3 regions of the Paenibacillus sp. NPDC056579 genome follow, and region 3 is predicted to be linked to each of the others. Evidence: riboswitches for the same ligand, from Rfam matches in the RefSeq annotation. Region 3 holds a riboswitch; each other region holds the start of a gene.
The links. Region 3 has a riboswitch for cobalamin ahead of ACFQ88_RS18650 (LysR family transcriptional regulator). Riboswitches for the same ligand answer to the same signal wherever they lie in the genome.

Region 1 (6,063 bases), on a different contig from region 3:
AATCGCTTCGATTCCTGCTCTGATTGCGTCCTTATGGAACAGCATGCTGCGTCCCAATTCAAAATCCGCCGATGCGTGAATAACCCTCTGCACGACCGAATACTGCTCTTCGGTAAAAGGATGCTCTCCTAGCTCCTCAGTGATCATACGAAAGCTTTGTTCCTCAATCTCTTGCGGCTGAACCGTCAGCGGTTTGAAATCCGTTTTGAAATCCATTGTTTACGCCTCCTGCAAAAGTTCGTTTAATTTGCCGATTACGCCTGCAAAATCACCGAAATACGTTCCATATTCAATGCTCGGCCTGCCGATGACTATCGTCTCGATTCCCATCTCCAGCGCCGATTCCAGCTTCTCGTCCACCGCTCCGACCTTGCCGCTTTCCTTCGTGATCATCAGCGTGACATGGTAATGCTGATATAAAGCCTTGTTCAGCTCCTTGGAAAAAGGACCCTGCATCGCCACGATATGCTTCTGCTCCAGACCTAGCTCCTCGCACTTCTCCATGTTGTCCTTGCGGGGCAGCATCCGCGCCACCAAGGTCGTATCCGCGAGCCCCAACAGCTTGCGGGCAAAAATATGAAGCGTCTTGCTGCCCGTAGTCAGCATGATCACTCCTTTGCGCTCGGCGGCAATATCCGCCGCCTGCTCGTAGTCATCCGCAAAGGTAACGAGCGGATGCGTCTCGATGGCGATCCGGTCCCGCTCGAAGCGGATATACGGCACTTCCGCCTCCTGAGCGGCCGCAATCGCATTCTTAGACGCTTCCTCCGCAAATGGATGCGTGGCGTCCACAATCGTTCGAATGCCTCGCTCGCGAACCAACTCAACCAGCTCGTCTGCGGTCAGACGCCCGGTCAATACGGGCAGACCCGCCTCGTCCATCGATTTGGCGGCGCTGTCCGTTACTACCGTCGTCAGGAGAGGATATCCCGCCTGACGTATGTGCAGCGCCAGCTCGCGCGCGTCGCTCGTTCCAGCCATTAAGAGAATCATAGTCGTTCCTCCCCCGATTAAGATGACGTCGCTGCTTTATCGTCCGTAGGCACCGCCACGCGCTCATGCTTATGATCGTCATGGCCATGATCGTGGTGCCCGTGGTCATGATCATGTCCGTGATGATGATCATGGTCATGGTGGTGGTGATCATGATCATGATGGTGATTGTGGTCATGGTCGTGATCATCATGTCCATGATGATGATCGTGATCATGGTGATGATGGTCGTGGTCGTGATGGTGGTGATCATGTCCATGATGGTGGTCGTGGTCATGGTGGTGGTGATGGTCGATATGCTCCATCGCAGCCAACCGGTATTGGCACATATCGCAGTTCATTTTCGTTTCGCCCTGCACGGCCTCCAGCGCTCGTTCGCGCAGGATGTGGCGCAAATTCGGATGAAACCCGAAATAATCGGCCAGCACAAATTGATGCTCAGGATATTTTTCCTTGAATTGCTCGAGCATTTGCTCCATCCGTTTGATCAGTACGCCCGTAAACAGGAAATAGGGCAATATTACGACTCTGCGCGCGCCCAGCTTCAAGCACCGCTCGATTCCCTCATCCACAAGCGGGGCGGTAACGCCGATAAAGGCCGTCTCGACCCACTTCACCTTCATCTTTTCCCAGAATAGACGCGAAATCTTGAACAAATCGCTGTTCGCGTCGGCATCGCTGCTGCCCCGTCCGACGACAAGGACGGCGGTATGCTCGAGTTCCGGCTCCAGCTCAGTACCTGTCGTCGGCTCCAGTCCGTTGGCTGCTCCGGCCGTTTCCAGCCTAGAGGCGAGAATGTCCAGCACCTGCTCGTGAACTCCGATCGGTCTGCCGTATTTGAAACGAACCGAAGGATATTTCTCCTTGGCCTCGTCAATGGCGGCCGGAATATGAATTTTGGCATGTCCTGCGGAAAATAACGTAATAGGAACAACAGCAACCTCCGTCGCCCCTTTCCTCACACAGCTTTCGATGCCCTGCGCAATGGTAGGCGATTCGAATTCGAGAAAACAGGTCTCCACCAACGGCTGCTCCAGCTCGGCCGCAATCGTACGGACAAACTCGCGGACCTCCTCGTTGCCCTCTGCATCCTTACTGCCGTGGCCTACAAACAATACTGCATTCATCTATATAACCTCCCATGAACAATCGCTTTTCTTTAATCACCGCAAACCGCATTTTCTATTGTAAAAGCAGGCATATCCTGATGCCTGTAGCCTTCGATTTCCTTCACCCGTTTGAAAAACTTATGGAACCTCTCGTTCGGATGTCCATTGGTTATGTAACGCGCCACAATGTTCTCTATAGTTTCAATAAGCCGTTCAGGCTCGATCCCTTCGGCTACCGGCTGGCCCGAATGGGCGTTGCGCCCAATCGTTTTACCGCCCAGGAACAAGTCGAACTTCTCCTTGCGATACACGATGCCGATATCCTCCTGAACGGCTCCGTAGCATGCCATGCCGCAGCCGTTCAAGCCGATCCGCAGCTCCTTCGGCACCTTCATGCCGCCAAGCCGCTTGTTCAGCTCCTCGGCGTATGGAATGGCGTCGCCCTTTTCACCGTTGCAAAAATCGCAAGCCTTCACCTGCGCCACATCGCCAATCGGCGACAAAAGAAAGCCCTCCTGCCGGAGCTTCGAAGTAATTTCGTCCGGATTGTCCGTAGGAACGCGAACAATCATTTGATGATGAGGCGTATATTCCATCGTCCCGTTGTCGCCTACGACATCGGCCAAGGCCAGCATCTGCCGTGCCGTAAATTTCTTCTCGGCTACGCCGGGACTAACCGCCAGCTCAAAGATCGACTGCTGGCGGAACAGCACCCCGGCCGGCGGCGCGCTATAGCTGTCCGCCGTCTCTACGCCACGGCTGCGGTCCGACAGCCGCAGCGCCTCCATCGCCAGCGACAGCGGGCTCGCCGCTCCGCCTCGCTCTGCCTCTCGCACCGCGCTTGTCGCTATCACCGCTCCGCCTCGCTCTGCTTCACGCACCGCGCTCGGCGCTATCGCCGCTCCCCCTCGCTCTGCCTCACGCACCGCGCTCGCCGCTATCACCGCTCCGCCTCGCTCTGCTTCACGCACCGCGCTCGCCGCAATCGCCGCTCCGCCTCGCTCTGCCTCGCGCACCGCGCTCGCCGCTGCCGCCGCTCCACCATGGTCTGCTTCACGCACTGCGCTCGGCGCGAAACCGTCCGGCTCCTCTTCGTCCCAATCGTCCTCATCGTCGCCGGCTTCCCACTGGCGCAGCGCCCAAGGCTCTGCCGCCTCCTGCAGCCGCTGGTGAGGCTTAAGCGGCTGTACCTCCGCTCCCAGCGTATATTTGCGCTGGTACCCGCGCGGAGTAATCATCAAGCCGTCGTAGACCGTCGTCGATGCATTTCCGATAATGACCGTCGTCAGCATGCCGATATCGTGGTCAAGCATATCGCGCAGGTTCGTCAGAACCACATGCTGCCTGTCGCGATAAGCGCTCTTCACGATACCGACCGGCGTCTCGGCCGAACGGTACTTCAATAGAATCCGCTGCGTCTCGACGATTTGCCTTGTCCTTCTGCCGCTTCGCGGATTGTACAGGGCGATGACGAAATCCGCCTGCGCCGCCGCCTCGACCCGTCTCGCTATTAGCTCCCAAGGGGTCAGATGGTCGCTTAAGCTGATCGTGCACGCATCGTGCATTACCGGAGCTCCCAGCAGCGATGCCGAAGAGTTGATCGCCGAAATGCCCGGGATAATCTCGACTTCGACGCCGCCTTCCCGCCGCCAGCCCTTCTCCATGAGCACTTCATACACTAGACCGGCCATCCCGTACACGCCGGCATCCCCGCTGGAGATGACGGCGACCTTTTTCCCCGCTTCCGCCTGTCTTACGGCTTCCTGCGCTCTGCTGACCTCCTCCGTCATCCCGGTCCGTACAATCTCCTGATCGGTCAACAGTCCACGGATCAAATCCACGTAAGTGTTATAGCCGATAATAACCTCACTTTCCTCGATCGCTTCGCGCGCGCGTTTCGTTATATGCTCGAAGCTTCCCGGCCCGAAGCCGATGATCAGCAGTTTTCCCGCCATGCTGCACACGTCCTTCCCTATATATTACGGATATATATCCCGTTGCCTTCCCTCTAGCTTCGCTTCCAATCGCTCCGTCCGTCGTCCTTCATACGTTTTTGGAGCAACAAAAAAAGCATCCCCAACAGAATGTGTTAGAAATGCTTTGACAGCCCGGACCTACAATGAAATTAAATGGCACAACAGTGCCATCTCCAAGAACAGGTAAGCCGATCTCTAACACCTCCCTAAATCCGCGTAGGTTAACAGTGTTGTTCGAATAGGCAGGTCTCCTGACTTAGAGCAAAAGCGCCGATCCCCTTCCCGGAACGTATGTTCCAGTGGTATAGCTATCGGCTGCCTGGCCAAAATTGGCGCTCCTTACAGTGGCGGGTCCGTGCCGGTATTGCACCGGTCTTCCCTTTTAAGCAGATAAAGTTCCCCTTATCCGCACCTCATTCGTATCCGTATTTGATTGTCCAGAGCAATCATATCACCCTGAACAAAGATTTGTCTATAACGGTCCGGCAACCATCAATCCCCTGTACTGCTTTCCTTCGACTTTTGGGTCGAAGTTCTTAATTTTTGCCGCAACCCTAGCAAAGAACAGCTTTTCTCACGAACAGTATACCAACCAATAGGTACTTACAAACCGAACCAGCGAAGGTGGAAATTACATATGAAATACGGGCATAGAATTGCTAAACTGCGCAACGACCAACGCTTGACGCAGGAAGATCTCGCCGGCAAGGTAGGCATCACCCGATCCGCACTTTCCCATTACGAGAACAACCGCAGGGAGCCGGATTACGAAACCATTCAGAAGTTCGCCGATTTTTTTCAAGTGACCATCGACTTTTTAATGGGCCGAAGCGACGACAGCAGCCATCCCATAGATAACGATGTACAAGAATTTATCAGTCACCTGGAATTATCGGATGAAGCTCTTATGGAGAGGTTTGTCCTTACCATTGACGGCAGGGAGCTGACGCCGGAGGAATCCCGAAGATTTATTGCATTCATCCGGTATGAGCGTACTTCCAAATAAAAGCGCTTTTTTAGAATCGATACTTTACTTCGAATACTCCATTTTTCCAAGCTCCCATTGAAACATCGGAAACAGTGAAGGCTGCTCCTCTTTATAGGCCTCTTCGACCGGTGAAATAGCAGCTTGCTGAAGGGAGCTCCATGCAGCGAATTTTTCTCTGGGAATTTGGAGCTGATCCAGGATTAAGTCAATTTCGATGCACTTCTTTTGCTCTACCATCGTAAACCCACTCTCCATCTCGTCTCATAAGCGTTCATATCTCAATATTATATAGGAACTTCTCAAAAAATAATGTCACATGCTGGGGGGCGTTCCGCTTAAAGCGCCAATCATTTTGTCGAAACCGTGATTATAAACAAATCTTTATTTATGCAAAAAGCCTTGTCCATCCAAGACAAGGCTTTGATTATGTATAGGCGCTTATCAAAAGGCCGTTCAGTTGTTACGAGGTTACCGTTTTCAACCGCCGAGCCGCCTTTTTTACTCCCATTCTTCGGATCAGGGCGCTTGCCGTCACCATATCGGGCACGACCTCCTGCACGCCGTTCAGCTTATCCATGAACCGGTTATAAATAAAGTCGCCAAGCACCTGGGCCAATCCTTCCTTGAGCTGAATCTGCGGCTTCCATCCCAGCTCTTTCTCAGCCTTTTGTATGGTAACGCATACGTTGGTACTGTCAGCGGGCCGGGCTTGAGCAAATAGGGGCTTTAATTTCTGATTGACAAGCTCATTCATCAGTTCGAACAGCTCCACAATCTGGGTCGATCGTCCCGTACCTATATTATACGTTTCGCCGTCCCCCCTGCTGATCGCCCGGACATTGGCTTCCGCCACATCGGTTACGTATACGAAATCCCGGCTCTGCAGCCCTTTGCCGTAAATGACCGGCCTTTCCCCGTTCACGTACGTTTCCATAAACGCCGAGATGACGCCTCCGCAGCCGAAACGCTTTTGGCGGTAGCCGTAAACGTTCGCATA
Region 2 (6,063 bases), on a different contig from region 3:
TTCATCGGGCCCGCGGCGTCGATAATGTAAGGACGTAGCGCGGCAGCTCCGCCGCCGACAACATAGAAGCATTGGATGTCGGGGTGCTTCTTCCAGCGCTTCTTGATCAGATCGACGATCTTGTGCGCCGCCCGGCTGAAGTACATATCGACTACCGGCTTCATGCTCGACTGGCCTTCACCGATACGGCGTATCGCGAAGTCGTTTCGCTTGATCCGCTGCACCAGCTTGGCGCGGCTAGGGAACCGGTAGCCGTACTGGTCCTCCACATCGCGGATAATGTTGTCCAGATACGTAGCCAGTCCGATCTGTTCTCCAGTGCTGAACTGATTATCGATGCTCATTTTGTTAATAACCGGAAAATCCGTCGTTAGCGCACCCATCTCACAAATTCCAATACAGCCGTGGTACAGCTCTTCGTCCTTCACCTGCAAATTGTCGTGCGTTGCCAGTTGAAACAATGCGGCCGCCCCTTCGATGGAGACGACGGCTTTACGGATCGATACTTTGATCTTGCGGTTTTTGAGGTGAGGCGTAGACAGAAACGTGACCTCATGCTCCCCGACCAGACGGTCCTCGAACTGTTTGTGATAATACGAATAAGTGCGTACCGGAAGCCCGGTCCCTATTACATACTCCACTTCCTCGGTATTGCCGAAGCCGGTGCTCGCTACCGATTGGCTTGCTATGCCTGCGTAAGCCAGTGCGGTGATTGCGACGATCAGCGACTGATCCGACACCGCTTTGTTATCCGTCTCCTCGAGCTCTACGCTATCCTCGTTCTCCATGGCTAGAAGGCCGACGAAGTACCTTTGATTGTTTCTTGACAAACGTGGGCTGTGCACTACGACATCAAGCGCCTTCAGAGGAGAATCCTCCTCCTGCAAAATATGTCTTTCATACCCGGGTGCAACAATGTTGGGGATCATTAACGGATCGCGAACCCCGTCCAGGACTACCTTGATGCTATCGTTGCCGATATCGATTCCGGCCAAGATCATGTATGAATTTCCCTCCAGTCAGCTCCAATAAATTACTTTGGTACTATGATTCGATTTAATTCAACAAAATCCCTTCGTACTTTAGAACTATTTTCCACTATTTATGAAAACATCGGCAGGTTTTTTCCCGGGATGCGACGAATAAGATCGTATTCTATCGAATAATGTTAATTTGTGCCAAGCTTAAAGGAGCTAACATGAAGGTCAAACGGATCAATAAACGGTTTACATTCGTCATTATTCCCGATGCCAACAGCGCGGTCCGGCGATTTGAAGTACCAAAGGCGCTCCTTTATTGTGCCGGAGCAGGACTAATTGCCTTGTTGTCGGTTACGCTGGTCCTGTATGTGAACCATGCGAGGACATCATGGGTCACGGCGGACTTGCAGAGCCGCATCGTCAGTCAAGAGGCTGTGTACAGCACCACGGTCCAGGAGAAGAACGATACGATCGAACAGCTGCAAAACGAGCTGATCCAATTATCCCAGCAAACGGTGGAGATGAAGGGGAGAATCGACGATATCCGCAAGCTGGAGGACGAAGTTCGTACGATCACGGGCGCGGCCAAATCAACCGCATCTGCCGCATCCTCCTCCGTAGATTCTAACGCGATGGGCGGCTCCAACCGTCCTGTCACCGACGAAGAGATCAAGACGCTGCTCGAGCAGACGAAACAGCACCTGAGCTCCATGAACCAAGAAGTGGCAGAGCTTCAAGGCAGCATTACCGATACGAAGGCAAAGGCCGTTCAGGCGCAGGAGCTGCTCCGTATTACGCCGAATATTTGGCCCGTGGACAGCAGGAATATTACATCCGGCTTCGGGATTCGCAAGGATCCGTTTACGTACAGACCAAGCTTCCATAGCGGTTATGACATTGCTGCACCGATGAATACTCCCGTACGGGTTACGGCAGACGGGATTGTCAGTTCTACAGGCAGCGATTCCTCGCATGGAAACAACATTGTGGTTACTCATTCAAAAGGACTGCAAACGTGGTACATGCATCTAAATAAAATCAACGTCAAGCAGGGCGAACGAGTGCAAAAAGGCGATGTGATCGGCCTGGTAGGATCAACCGGAAGAAGCACCGGGGCCCACCTGCATTATGAGGTGCTGAAGAACGGCCAGAGCACGGATCCTAAACCTTATTTGAACTAGAATGACCATACTAATTAGAAATGAGGCGAAATGATGTTTAAAAGCAAAAAAATCGGGCGGGATATTCAAGCGACCGATACTTTGATCGGAGAGGGTACCTTGTTTGAAGGACGCATCAAATCCGAAGCCAGTATCCGAATCGAAGGGCATATTACCGGAGACGTAGATTGCGCGGGAGATGTGACGATCGGCGAGCATGGCGTGGTCAAATCGAACGTTATCGCGAGAAACGTGATTTTGGCGGGAACCGTCAACGGAAATGTGCTGTGCAAGGGCAAGCTGACGATCCGGTCAACGGGCAAGCTGTATGGCAATACGACGGCGCAATCGCTTATCATCGACGAAGGCGGCGTATTCCAGGGCACGAGCAAAATGGACAACGGCGCAGGAGCGCCGCCGGAGAAGCAGGATAAGGAGCCGATGCCGTCGAACCCGTTCCAAACGAATTATGGCGGCGGCAATATGGCTACGATGTAGTTAGGGCTGAGCGGGAATTTTCTTGCGATAACCTTTTTGGGCAGGAAATCGATAATTGATAATAATTATCATTATTATTGGCAATACTGTTTAACGAGCAAAGAAAAAGACAACCTATGGATCGATAGGCTGTCTTCTGCGAGGGAAAAGAAAAATTTAAATTTTCGATTCGAACGTCTTGCAGTCCGTTTCTTCGGAATTGTTTGCTTTGTTGCCGCGTTGGCTGACAACATAAATCGAAGAAGCGTTGCATTGGTTTCCTGCAGCCCAGTACTTACAGGAGTTCACTTCACACAATACGTCTCTTGCCATAGGTCTCACCCCCCTCCTGTCTAGGATGGGCAAATCGCATAGCTTTTTATACCCGGGTCCGGCCATACAGGTCGGGCTTTTTTTGCATAGGAAAGTTTAGGCCCGGCAAAGCGTACAGGTTATTCTCGGGTGGTTTTCAAATGGACTGGAAACCCGAAGGTTGACAATGGAAGAATAAATCGTTATTGTTTAATTGTAATAATTACTATTAAAAGGAATGAAGTTGTACAAAAAATGAATAATCGTGTATGATCAGTGTTGTTTGATGACAACTAAATGATGGGAACAGGTGCTTCAGCTGTTAGCTGAAGCTTAATAGGGAAGTTCGGTGTAAAGCCGACGCGGTCCCGCCACTGTAACGGAGTAGTCACGGCACTCTATGCCACTGATCTTTGAACGGTTCAAAGATCGGGAAGGCCGCCAATGACGAAGATCCCGGAGCCAGGAGACCTGCCTGTTCTGACAGCACTGATTCGAACCTACGGAAGATAGGGAGGTGTTAAGGACGGCCATCGTCTATTTATTTTATGGATTATATGGGGCGCCTTTACCTTATTTTGTGCTGGGTAAAGACGCCTTTTTTGCGTTACATCCCGGCTGGAGCAAAGGCTTGAAGCCAAGAAGAAAGGGAGTGGCAAGATTGGCGACATGGGATTTATCGAAGACAAGCCATCATGTACTGATTTGTAACGGAGGCAGCTGTACCCGAAAGGAGGCCGATGAGGTGACTCTGGCCATTCGTAATGAAATTGCTGCCTGGGGAGCCGACGATTCGATTCATACTACACGAACCCGGTGCAATGGCCGATGCGAGGACGCTTGCGTCGTCACGGTGTATCCGCAAGGGGTCTGGTATAAATCGATAACTCCCGATTTGGGCAGACGAATAGTCCGTGAGCATTTGCTTCAAGGACATGTACTGGAGGAGCATCTGGTATATACGTACGATAAGGTCTTTGTTGCAACCGGTCTCGGTGCTGCTGGAACGACCCGGGAGGAAGCGGCCAGGAAGAAACAAGACAATGCAGTTTAACCGGTTCATTCATTTTTATTTATACATAGAGAGAAGGGTCATACATGAACATGAACAGAAGAATACACAAAATGCCTTATATGGCTGCCGCAATCATATTATGCTTTTTATTAGTTTTGATCGGATGCAGTACGGCGAATCCTGCTTCCAGGCCGGCGAATCAGACAGGCACGGCCATCGCCAATCCGGAGGAAGTCGTCCTTGCCGCTCCGCGGGATTTGGCGCCGGGACCTCAAGACGCTTATTACACAAGCACGATTCTATACGTATGGGAACCGCTGGTCACCTCGGCAGAAGACGGTCAGCCGGCTCCGAAGCTGGCCAAATCGTGGACGATGTCCCCGGACGGCAAGGAGTGGACGTTCAAGCTGCAGGATAACGTGAAATTCCATGACGGCCAGCCGTTGAACGCAGATGCCGTAATTGCTAATTTCAACCGGTACAAGCAGGTTAGCCCGAAAAGCTCCCCGTTCTATACGCTGGATATCAAAAGCGCTTATCCAGGGTTAAAGGAAGCGGCGAAGGTTGACGAGATGACCTTCAAGCTCGTCTTCGATAACCCGCAGCCTGCTTTGCTGTACTCGATGGTCAACTTCGCAAGCCCGATATACAGCCCGTTGAACTTCAATGAAAAAGGCGATTTCAACGGTCTGCCGCAAGGAACCGGACCGTTCAAGCTGATCGAGCATCAGAAGGATCAGTATGCGCTGCTGGAAGCTTTTGATGGCTACTATGGCGAGAAAGCCAAAACAAAAAAGATCCGCGTGCGCGTCATCCCCGATCCGGACACGAGACTGGCCGCTTTGAAGTCCGGCGAAATTATGGGCGTCATGGATTTGGGGGCGCTCCCTCCGGCATTGGCCAAGGAGCTGGTGAAGGATAACCGGTTTGAGGTGTCGGTGACCAAATCGACGATCTCCCATTACATTCACCCGAACGGCAAGCGTGCGCCGTTTGACAATCCTGCCATGCGTCAGGCGGTCAGCATGATTATCGATCGTCAGCAGCTGGTGAAGGAGCTTTATTTGGGCTACCCGACGGAAACGGTCAACATCTTGAACGCGACGTCTCCTTTTTATAAGGAGATCAAAACGGTCACGAATGCGACCGAGGCCAAACGGCTGGCGGCGGAAGCGACCGGAGGCAAGACGCAGAAGATCGATCTCATCGTGCCGACCTACGGGTTGGACCGGTACCCTTACAAAGCGCAGGCCGAGCTGCTGCAGTCGGTGCTCAAAGAGCTGAACCTGGATGTGCAAATCAAAATATTGGATGGCGCAGCATTCAAGGAGGCGCAGGCCAAAGGGGAGTATGATCTGGCGCTGGCAACGCAAGGGCTGCCGAACGCCGATCCGTTCACGCTGTTTACGAATTATTTGTCGAGCGGCGGTTCAAGCAATAAAAGCTACAGCCTCGGCTACAAAAGCGAGCGCATCGATCAGCTGCTGAATCAGGCGAAAACAACGCTAAGCATGGACGACCGGAAAGTGATCTATAACGAAATTCAGACGATTGCGGCTCAAGACCTGCCGACGATTCCTCTGTTCAATGATGCGAATCTGATTGCGTATAACAAGAAAATCAAGGGCTATCAAGCGACGATCTACGGAACGACGCTGTCTAAGCTGGAATGGACTGAGTAGCCATGAAATATCTCCTTCGCAGATGGGTGGCCGCCATTCCCGTTCTGATCGGCGTCTCGCTCATAGCGTTTGCTCTCAGCGTCTTGTCGCCCGGTGATCCGGCCGTCGAGGCGTTGAGCCAGAGCGGAGTCAGGGAGCCTACGGAGCAGGAAATTGCCTCTATGCGGGAGCAGCTGGGGCTGAACGCGCCGTACGCCGTTCAGTACGGACGATGGTTAGCGAATGCGGTTCAGGGCGATCTCGGCACCTCTTACATGACGAAGGAGCCGGTTAGCGCCGAGCTGCTCCGCCGGCTGCCTGTAACGCTGAGCGTATCCTTAATGGCGGTGCTGTTTGCGGCCGGGACCGGGATTCCGCTCGGCATCCTGATGGCGCTTCGCAAAAACAGCTTAATCGACCACGCAGGCCGGGCGATCGGCCTTCTGTTTCTGTCGATT
Region 3 (6,063 bases):
GATTGCCAAAGAGCGCGGCGTTACGTTCGCCGGATTCGAGCTTTCGGACTATGCGAACGGGAGCTACTTTGATCGCTATTTAGAAACGGATTATAGACCCGTCACCAATAAGGTAAAAAGCCTGTTCAAGGATATGACGGTTCCGTCTCCATTGGATTGGGCGAACTTGAAGCACGCCGTACAAACCCATGGACTATATCATGCTTATCGCCTTGCTATTGCACCAACACAGAGCATTTCGTATATTCAGAATGCAACATCAAGCGTTATGCCGATAGTGGAGCAGATCGAAACGCGGACTTATGCGAATTCGACTACGTACTATCCGATGCCGTATTTGAGCAGAGATAACTACTTCTTCTATAAATCGGCCTATCAAATGGATCAATTCAAAGTGTTGGATTTAATTGCTGAAATTCAAGCGCACGTGGACCAAGGAATATCCACCGTCCTGCACGTGAATAGCGATGTAACGACGAGACAGCTTGCGAGATACTATATTTATGCAGCGAAAAAAGGACTGAAATCTCTTTATTACACTCGGACTAACCATCTTTCCGTTGAAGAGTGCATCAGTTGTTCCGTATAAGATAAGTTAGCAGGAAAGGGAGTTGCAGCAATGAGTGTTTGGAAAGCCGTGAATTGGAACCGTCCTGATGACGATTTTACGGATACATTCTGGAAACAAAATATTATGCAGTTTTGGACGGATGAGGAGATTCCGTTGTCGGACGACAAAATGTCCTGGCTGACATTGAACGATGCGGAGCGGGACCTGTACATGAAGGTGCTTGGCGGCTTAACTTTGCTCGACACCGTACAAGGCAGCGTGGGAATGCCTAAGATTCTCGAGCTGGTCGACGGATTGCAGCGTAAAGCTGTTCTCGGCTTTATGGGAATGATGGAGCAAATCCATGCGAAGTCCTACAGCAGCATTTTTACCACTTTAGCTTCAACAGAAGAGATTGACAGTATTTTTCAATGGATCGAAAACAACCGTTTCTTGCAAACCAAAGCAGAGACGATATCTCAATACTATAACAACATTCATTCGCGCAAAGATCTATACTTGGCGATGGCAGCTTCCGTACTGCTCGAGAGTTATCTGTTCTACAGCGGCTTCTTTTACCCGCTTTACTTGGCGGGACAGGGAAAAATGACGAGCAGCGGTGAGATCATTAACCTGATTTTGCGTGACGAGAGCATTCACGGCTTGTACGTCGGCATGCTGGCTCAAGAGCTGTACGCCCAAATGGATGAGGACGAGCAGCAAGCTGCATATGAGACGCTGCAGGGACTGCTCCGGTACTTGCACGGCAATGAAGAGCAATATACAGAGGAGCTGTACACCGCTGTAGGGCTGACGGACGAAGTGAAAGCCTTCTTGCGTTACAATGCCAACAAAGCCATGATGAACCTGGGGCTCGAACCGTTATTTCCGGAAGAGGAGATCAATCCTATTGTCCTCAATGGAATCAATACTCGTACGAAGCAGCATGATTTCTTCTCCAAGAAAGGAAACGGCTATATCCGGACGGTAAATGTAGAATCATTGACGGATGACGATTTCCTATTTGGGGATTGATGCTTTAGGCTTGCTCTACATGGATTTTTTTAATATGATGAGAGTTGTTTCAACCTAATTGCATATCAGGGGAACAAGGTGCTTTAGCATCAGCTAAAGCTTAATAGGGAAGTTCGGTGCAACGCCGACGCGGTCCCGCCACTGTAATGGGGGAGTCTTAGCAATGGTGCCACTGGTCTGTTCTGGACCGGGAAGGCTGCTGATGACGAGGAATCCAGAGCCAGGAGACCTGCCTGTTCTGACAGCACTGCTTTACCTACGGAAGATAGGATTGTGTTAAGACGGTCTTATCGTGCGATTCTCAACGATCCAGGCATCTTTACCTTTCCTAAGTTTTCGGGTAAAGATGTCTTTTTTATATTCTCAAGGACACCAATGGGGAAGTGGTCGGTATGACGTTACAACAATTAAAATATGTAATAGAAGTTGCTAACCGAGGCTCCATCAACGAAGCCGCAAAGAGGCTTTTTATTACTCAACCCAGTCTCTCCAATTCAATCAGGGACCTGGAAGAGGAGCTGCAGCTTTCCATCTTTGAAAGATCCAATAAGGGCATAGCGCTCACCAAAGAAGGGGTAGAGTTTCTCAGCTATGCGCGGCAAGTCGTTGAGCAGGCGGAATTGCTGGAGAGCCGGTACCTTAATACGAAGCCGTCTCCACAGCATTTCTCGGTCTCGACCCAGCATTATGCCTTTGCGGTCAATGCCTTTGTCAGTCTGGTTCAGGAATACGGTCAAGATGAATATGAGATGGCGTTACGTGAAACGAAAACCTATGAAATTATCGAAGACGTGAAAAGCATGCGCAGTGAAATTGGCATTTTATACTTGAATGAGTTTAATGAGAAAGTCATTAATAAGATCCTCAAAGCGGCCAATTTGCAGTTTACCAGCTTGTTTACCGCTACTCCGCATGTGTTTATCAGCATCAAAAATCCTCTTGCGAGGCAATCGATTGTAACGATCGAGCAGCTGCAGCAATATCCTTATTTGTCTTTTGAACAGGGTGAGTTTAACTCGTTTCATTTCTCAGAAGAAATATTGAGCACCATGTCCCATAAAAAAAGCATTCGTGTCAATGACCGTGCGACGTTATTCAATCTGCTGATTGGCTTGAACGGGTACACTATTTCTACAGGTGTGTTAAGCGCGGATCTGAATGGCAACGAGATCATTCCGGTGCCGCTCGATTGTGCGGAAACGATTCATGTCGGCTGGATTTCGCACAAAAATACGGTTATTACCAAGCTAGGCGCGGCTTATGTTGAAGCTTTGAAGCATGCCATTTATCAGTAGGTTCAATGATGCTGCATGGAGCAGTTCACGATAAGGTACGCGGAATGGTAAAGGATTTAACGGATCAATTCCCTCTATTCACAAGCGAACAAATGTGCGGTAAATTAGAAGGGCAGTCATTATTGTTAATGAAGGGAGATACGAGAAATTGCAAACTAAATTTGAAAGCAAAGTGGAAGACATTACAGGAATCACTTGTATTTACGTTCCGGTGAATGATGTTTACGAGTCCATTCAATGGTATCAAAAGAATTTAGGATGTCAGCCCTCAGATCACAATGAAGTTACTCCCGGGATGAAAATAAGTATTATGAATTTTCCTGATCAAAACGGAAACCTTCCAAAACCCGGAATACGGCAAGTAGTCCCAGCGATTTTCCTGATGGGAGGAGGCGGAGGGGCGAGTCAAGCAGCAGGAAGCTTGGGTTTTACGTTCGACAATGGCAAACGTCAGGCCTTGGCCTGTTTCATCACTCCCCGGGTTCAAGAAATGTACAATCGATTCAAGGAAAACGGAGTAAACATAATAAGCGAGATTCCGGAAGACAGACCTTGCGGACCGAACTTCCGATTTACCGATCCAGATGGAAATTTGTTCGAGCTATGGCAGCCGTAAGAGACTTTGCCTGACGGGTAACACAGTTGCTTGGCGATGGAACCGATCCATCGCTTGTTTTGGTTGAGGAGATATTCAAGAAAATAGTCGCATAGCGTCGGCGTTCATGCCGATACCATACGACTATTTGGATTGTCTTGGTTATTTGCCTTCTTCGTCGGCTGTGGGACCGTAGACGCCCGGCACTGGAATATCGAGAAGCCGCAAATAAACCCCGAGCTGCGCCCGGTGGTGGACCATGTGGCTTAATCCGAAGGTGCGAAGCGCAATCGCCCGTGGTTGGCGCAGGATGATATGGTCTCCGTTTCGCAAGGTCCATTCCTCGCCGAGCGTTTTCTCGTCACATTCGGCTAGCAGCTTTTCAAGCTTGACGATGTTCGTATCGAATTCCTCCAGCACGTGTTCGCGTCTTTCCAAAGCTTCCCGCCGAATCGGCACGGTTGACAGATCGAATTCCGGGTAATGAAAAATGGCAATTTGCCAGTTCAGCAGGTTGATCAAGTGTGTAGTCAGCTCGCCCAACGTCATCGATTTCATGTGTGGTTTCCATGTCATATGCTCCTCGGGCAAACACTCCAGGATGCGGCGCGTAGTAGCCAGCTCATGAACCGCGTCTCCGACAATCAGTTGTTTCACCATGAATTTCATCTCCTCCCTTTATAAGGATAGGTTACTATAAAAATGGCCGAGTGGAAAGCTTGTCTCGTTCGTATTATAAGCTGCAGCTTCCTTGCTGGAGCCGGCTTTTTGTGTATTCGCAGCAATATTTTGACCTATTCAAATGAAAGGAAACTTGAGTGCAGCCGCACCGATCGTCAGGATATAGCGGGATTTTGGGGGCTCAAGCAGGTTCCTTCTGTGAAGGACCTTACTCATCTCAGCAAGGAAGTCACATAAGGAGAGCAATTATCGCCCTACTTTGGAAGCGATTTCGTGATAATCTATTCATGAAAGCGCATAACACGCGGTGAAACAGTTTTTATTCTGGGGGGAAGAGTATGGGAAAACCTAGGTGGGGAAGTATGCTTTCTATTGTAAGCGTAATTGCAGTCATCGCGGGGTGCAGCAGCGGTTCCAATCAGGAACCGGCGCCAGCTGTTCAAGAGCGTCAGCAGCAGGAGGCAGTTACACTAAAGGCATATGCGTACAACGGTGCACTAGGAAAGGAGGATTTCGAGAAATATATCGCAGCGCCTGTGAAGAGCAAGTTTCCCAACCTGACACTGGAATATGTCGTTCCAGGGGAAGGAACGGGGCCGACCGAGCTGTTGACGGCCGGCGCTATGCCGGACATTATTATGACAGGATTGCGCGCTTTAATTACCTTTCAGGAATTGGACGTCGCGGTTGACCTGCGGGAATTCGCCGCCAAGCATAAGCTGGACTTGTCCACATATCGCAAAGAAGCCATTGACGCCATTCAAGGCTACGGGGAAAAAGGTGAGCTGTATGCGCTGCCTTTTTACGAAAATTATTATATGATGGCTTACAACAAGGATATTTTCGACAAGTTCTCGGTCCCTTACCCGACCGATCAAATGACCTGGGATCAAGTGAAAGTCCTCGCTCAGAAGCTGACCCGTGTCGAGGATGGCATTACATACAAGGGCATTCAGCCTATCGATACGGTTGATACGTTCGGCCTTGCCAAGTCGCTGTCCTTTTTCGACAATCAATCCGGGAAGGCCAAAGTAACGACGGATGAATGGAAGCAGGCGTTCGAATGGGCAAGCGAATTGAACTCAATACCGGGAAACGAGCCCAAAGACCCGTTAAACATTTGGAAAGGCGCAGACGATTTCATGAAAGACAAGAATGTCGCCATGATGCCTTGGTTTGGCTCCAGATTGCAAACCTTGGTCAGATCCAATGCCGACCTGAACTTTAATTGGGATGTCGTCTCCTTCCCGAGCTTTTCCGAATCCCCTGGACAATCGGCGGAAGTCGACGCACATGTATTTGCCTTATCCAAGACGAGCAAGCACCAGGATCTGGCGTTTCAAGTCATCCAATATTTAACCTCCTCGGAGGAGCTTCAGGGGAGTTTTGTCAAGCTGGGACGGGCGCTGCCGGCAATCCGCAACGACAAGCTGCTCCAGCAGTTCGGTTCGGAGTATCCGCTTTTTCAGACGAAAAATATAGCCGGCGTATTCAAAAGCACACCACGACAGCCGCACAAAGCCCATAAATACGATGATATCGTTCGCTCCAAGCTAAGAGCTGCATTCGCTGATCATTTGGCAGGGAACATAGATATTAATACGGCTTTGCGGAGGGCGGAAGAAGAGGCCAATAAAGAAATCGAAGCAAAGAAGAAATAGTTCTTGAAGTTTAGTCTCTGTAATGGAATGATGAAAGAAGGGTTCTGCATGGTTGTATCCGCACCAATTATTCTAGTTATGTTCGCTGCCGGCCTGCTCTTGGGCTTCGTCGGAGCAGGCGGCTCAGGATTCATTATTGCCATCCTCTCCACCGTGTTCGGGTTCCCGATCCACACTGCGCTTGGGACCGCACTGGCTGCTATGCTCTTCTCATCGGCTTCCGGCACGGTCAGTCATTACCGCGAG

Region 1: another riboswitch for cobalamin. It lies ahead of cobJ (precorrin-3B C(17)-methyltransferase); the one in region 3 lies ahead of ACFQ88_RS18650 (LysR family transcriptional regulator).
Region 2: another riboswitch for cobalamin. It lies ahead of ACFQ88_RS21870 ((2Fe-2S) ferredoxin domain-containing protein); the one in region 3 lies ahead of ACFQ88_RS18650 (LysR family transcriptional regulator).

The regions. Positions count from the first base shown of each region.
Region 1 is NZ_JBHTVD010000005.1:428,752-434,814, reverse strand. It holds gene ACFQ88_RS21640 (precorrin-8X methylmutase) at 1-216, opposite strand, end outside; gene cobK (precorrin-6A reductase) at 220-993, opposite strand; gene ACFQ88_RS21630 (sirohydrochlorin chelatase) at 1,011-2,120, opposite strand; gene cobJ (precorrin-3B C(17)-methyltransferase) at 2,153-4,057, opposite strand; cobalamin riboswitch at 4,304-4,509, opposite strand; gene ACFQ88_RS21620 (helix-turn-helix domain-containing protein) at 4,716-5,084, shown strand; gene ACFQ88_RS21615 (hypothetical protein) at 5,109-5,303, opposite strand; gene ACFQ88_RS21610 (NAD-dependent epimerase/dehydratase family protein) at 5,527-6,063, opposite strand, start outside.
Region 2 is NZ_JBHTVD010000005.1:478,964-485,026, forward strand. It holds gene ACFQ88_RS21850 (ParM/StbA family protein) at 1-1,001, opposite strand, end outside; gene ACFQ88_RS21855 (M23 family metallopeptidase) at 1,199-2,161, shown strand; gene ACFQ88_RS21860 (bactofilin family protein) at 2,195-2,638, shown strand; gene ACFQ88_RS21865 (DUF1540 domain-containing protein) at 2,795-2,950, opposite strand; cobalamin riboswitch at 3,221-3,422, shown strand; gene ACFQ88_RS21870 ((2Fe-2S) ferredoxin domain-containing protein) at 3,591-3,983, shown strand; gene ACFQ88_RS21875 (ABC transporter substrate-binding protein) at 4,028-5,626, shown strand; gene nikB (nickel ABC transporter permease) at 5,629-6,063, shown strand, end outside.
Region 3 is NZ_JBHTVD010000004.1:392,718-398,780, forward strand. It holds gene nrdE (class 1b ribonucleoside-diphosphate reductase subunit alpha) at 1-589, shown strand, start outside; gene nrdF (class 1b ribonucleoside-diphosphate reductase subunit beta) at 620-1,585, shown strand; cobalamin riboswitch at 1,645-1,836, shown strand; gene ACFQ88_RS18650 (LysR family transcriptional regulator) at 1,978-2,880, shown strand; gene ACFQ88_RS18655 (VOC family protein) at 3,029-3,496, shown strand; gene ACFQ88_RS18660 (DinB family protein) at 3,638-4,135, opposite strand; gene ACFQ88_RS18665 (ABC transporter substrate-binding protein) at 4,519-5,817, shown strand; gene ACFQ88_RS18670 (sulfite exporter TauE/SafE family protein) at 5,866-6,063, shown strand, end outside.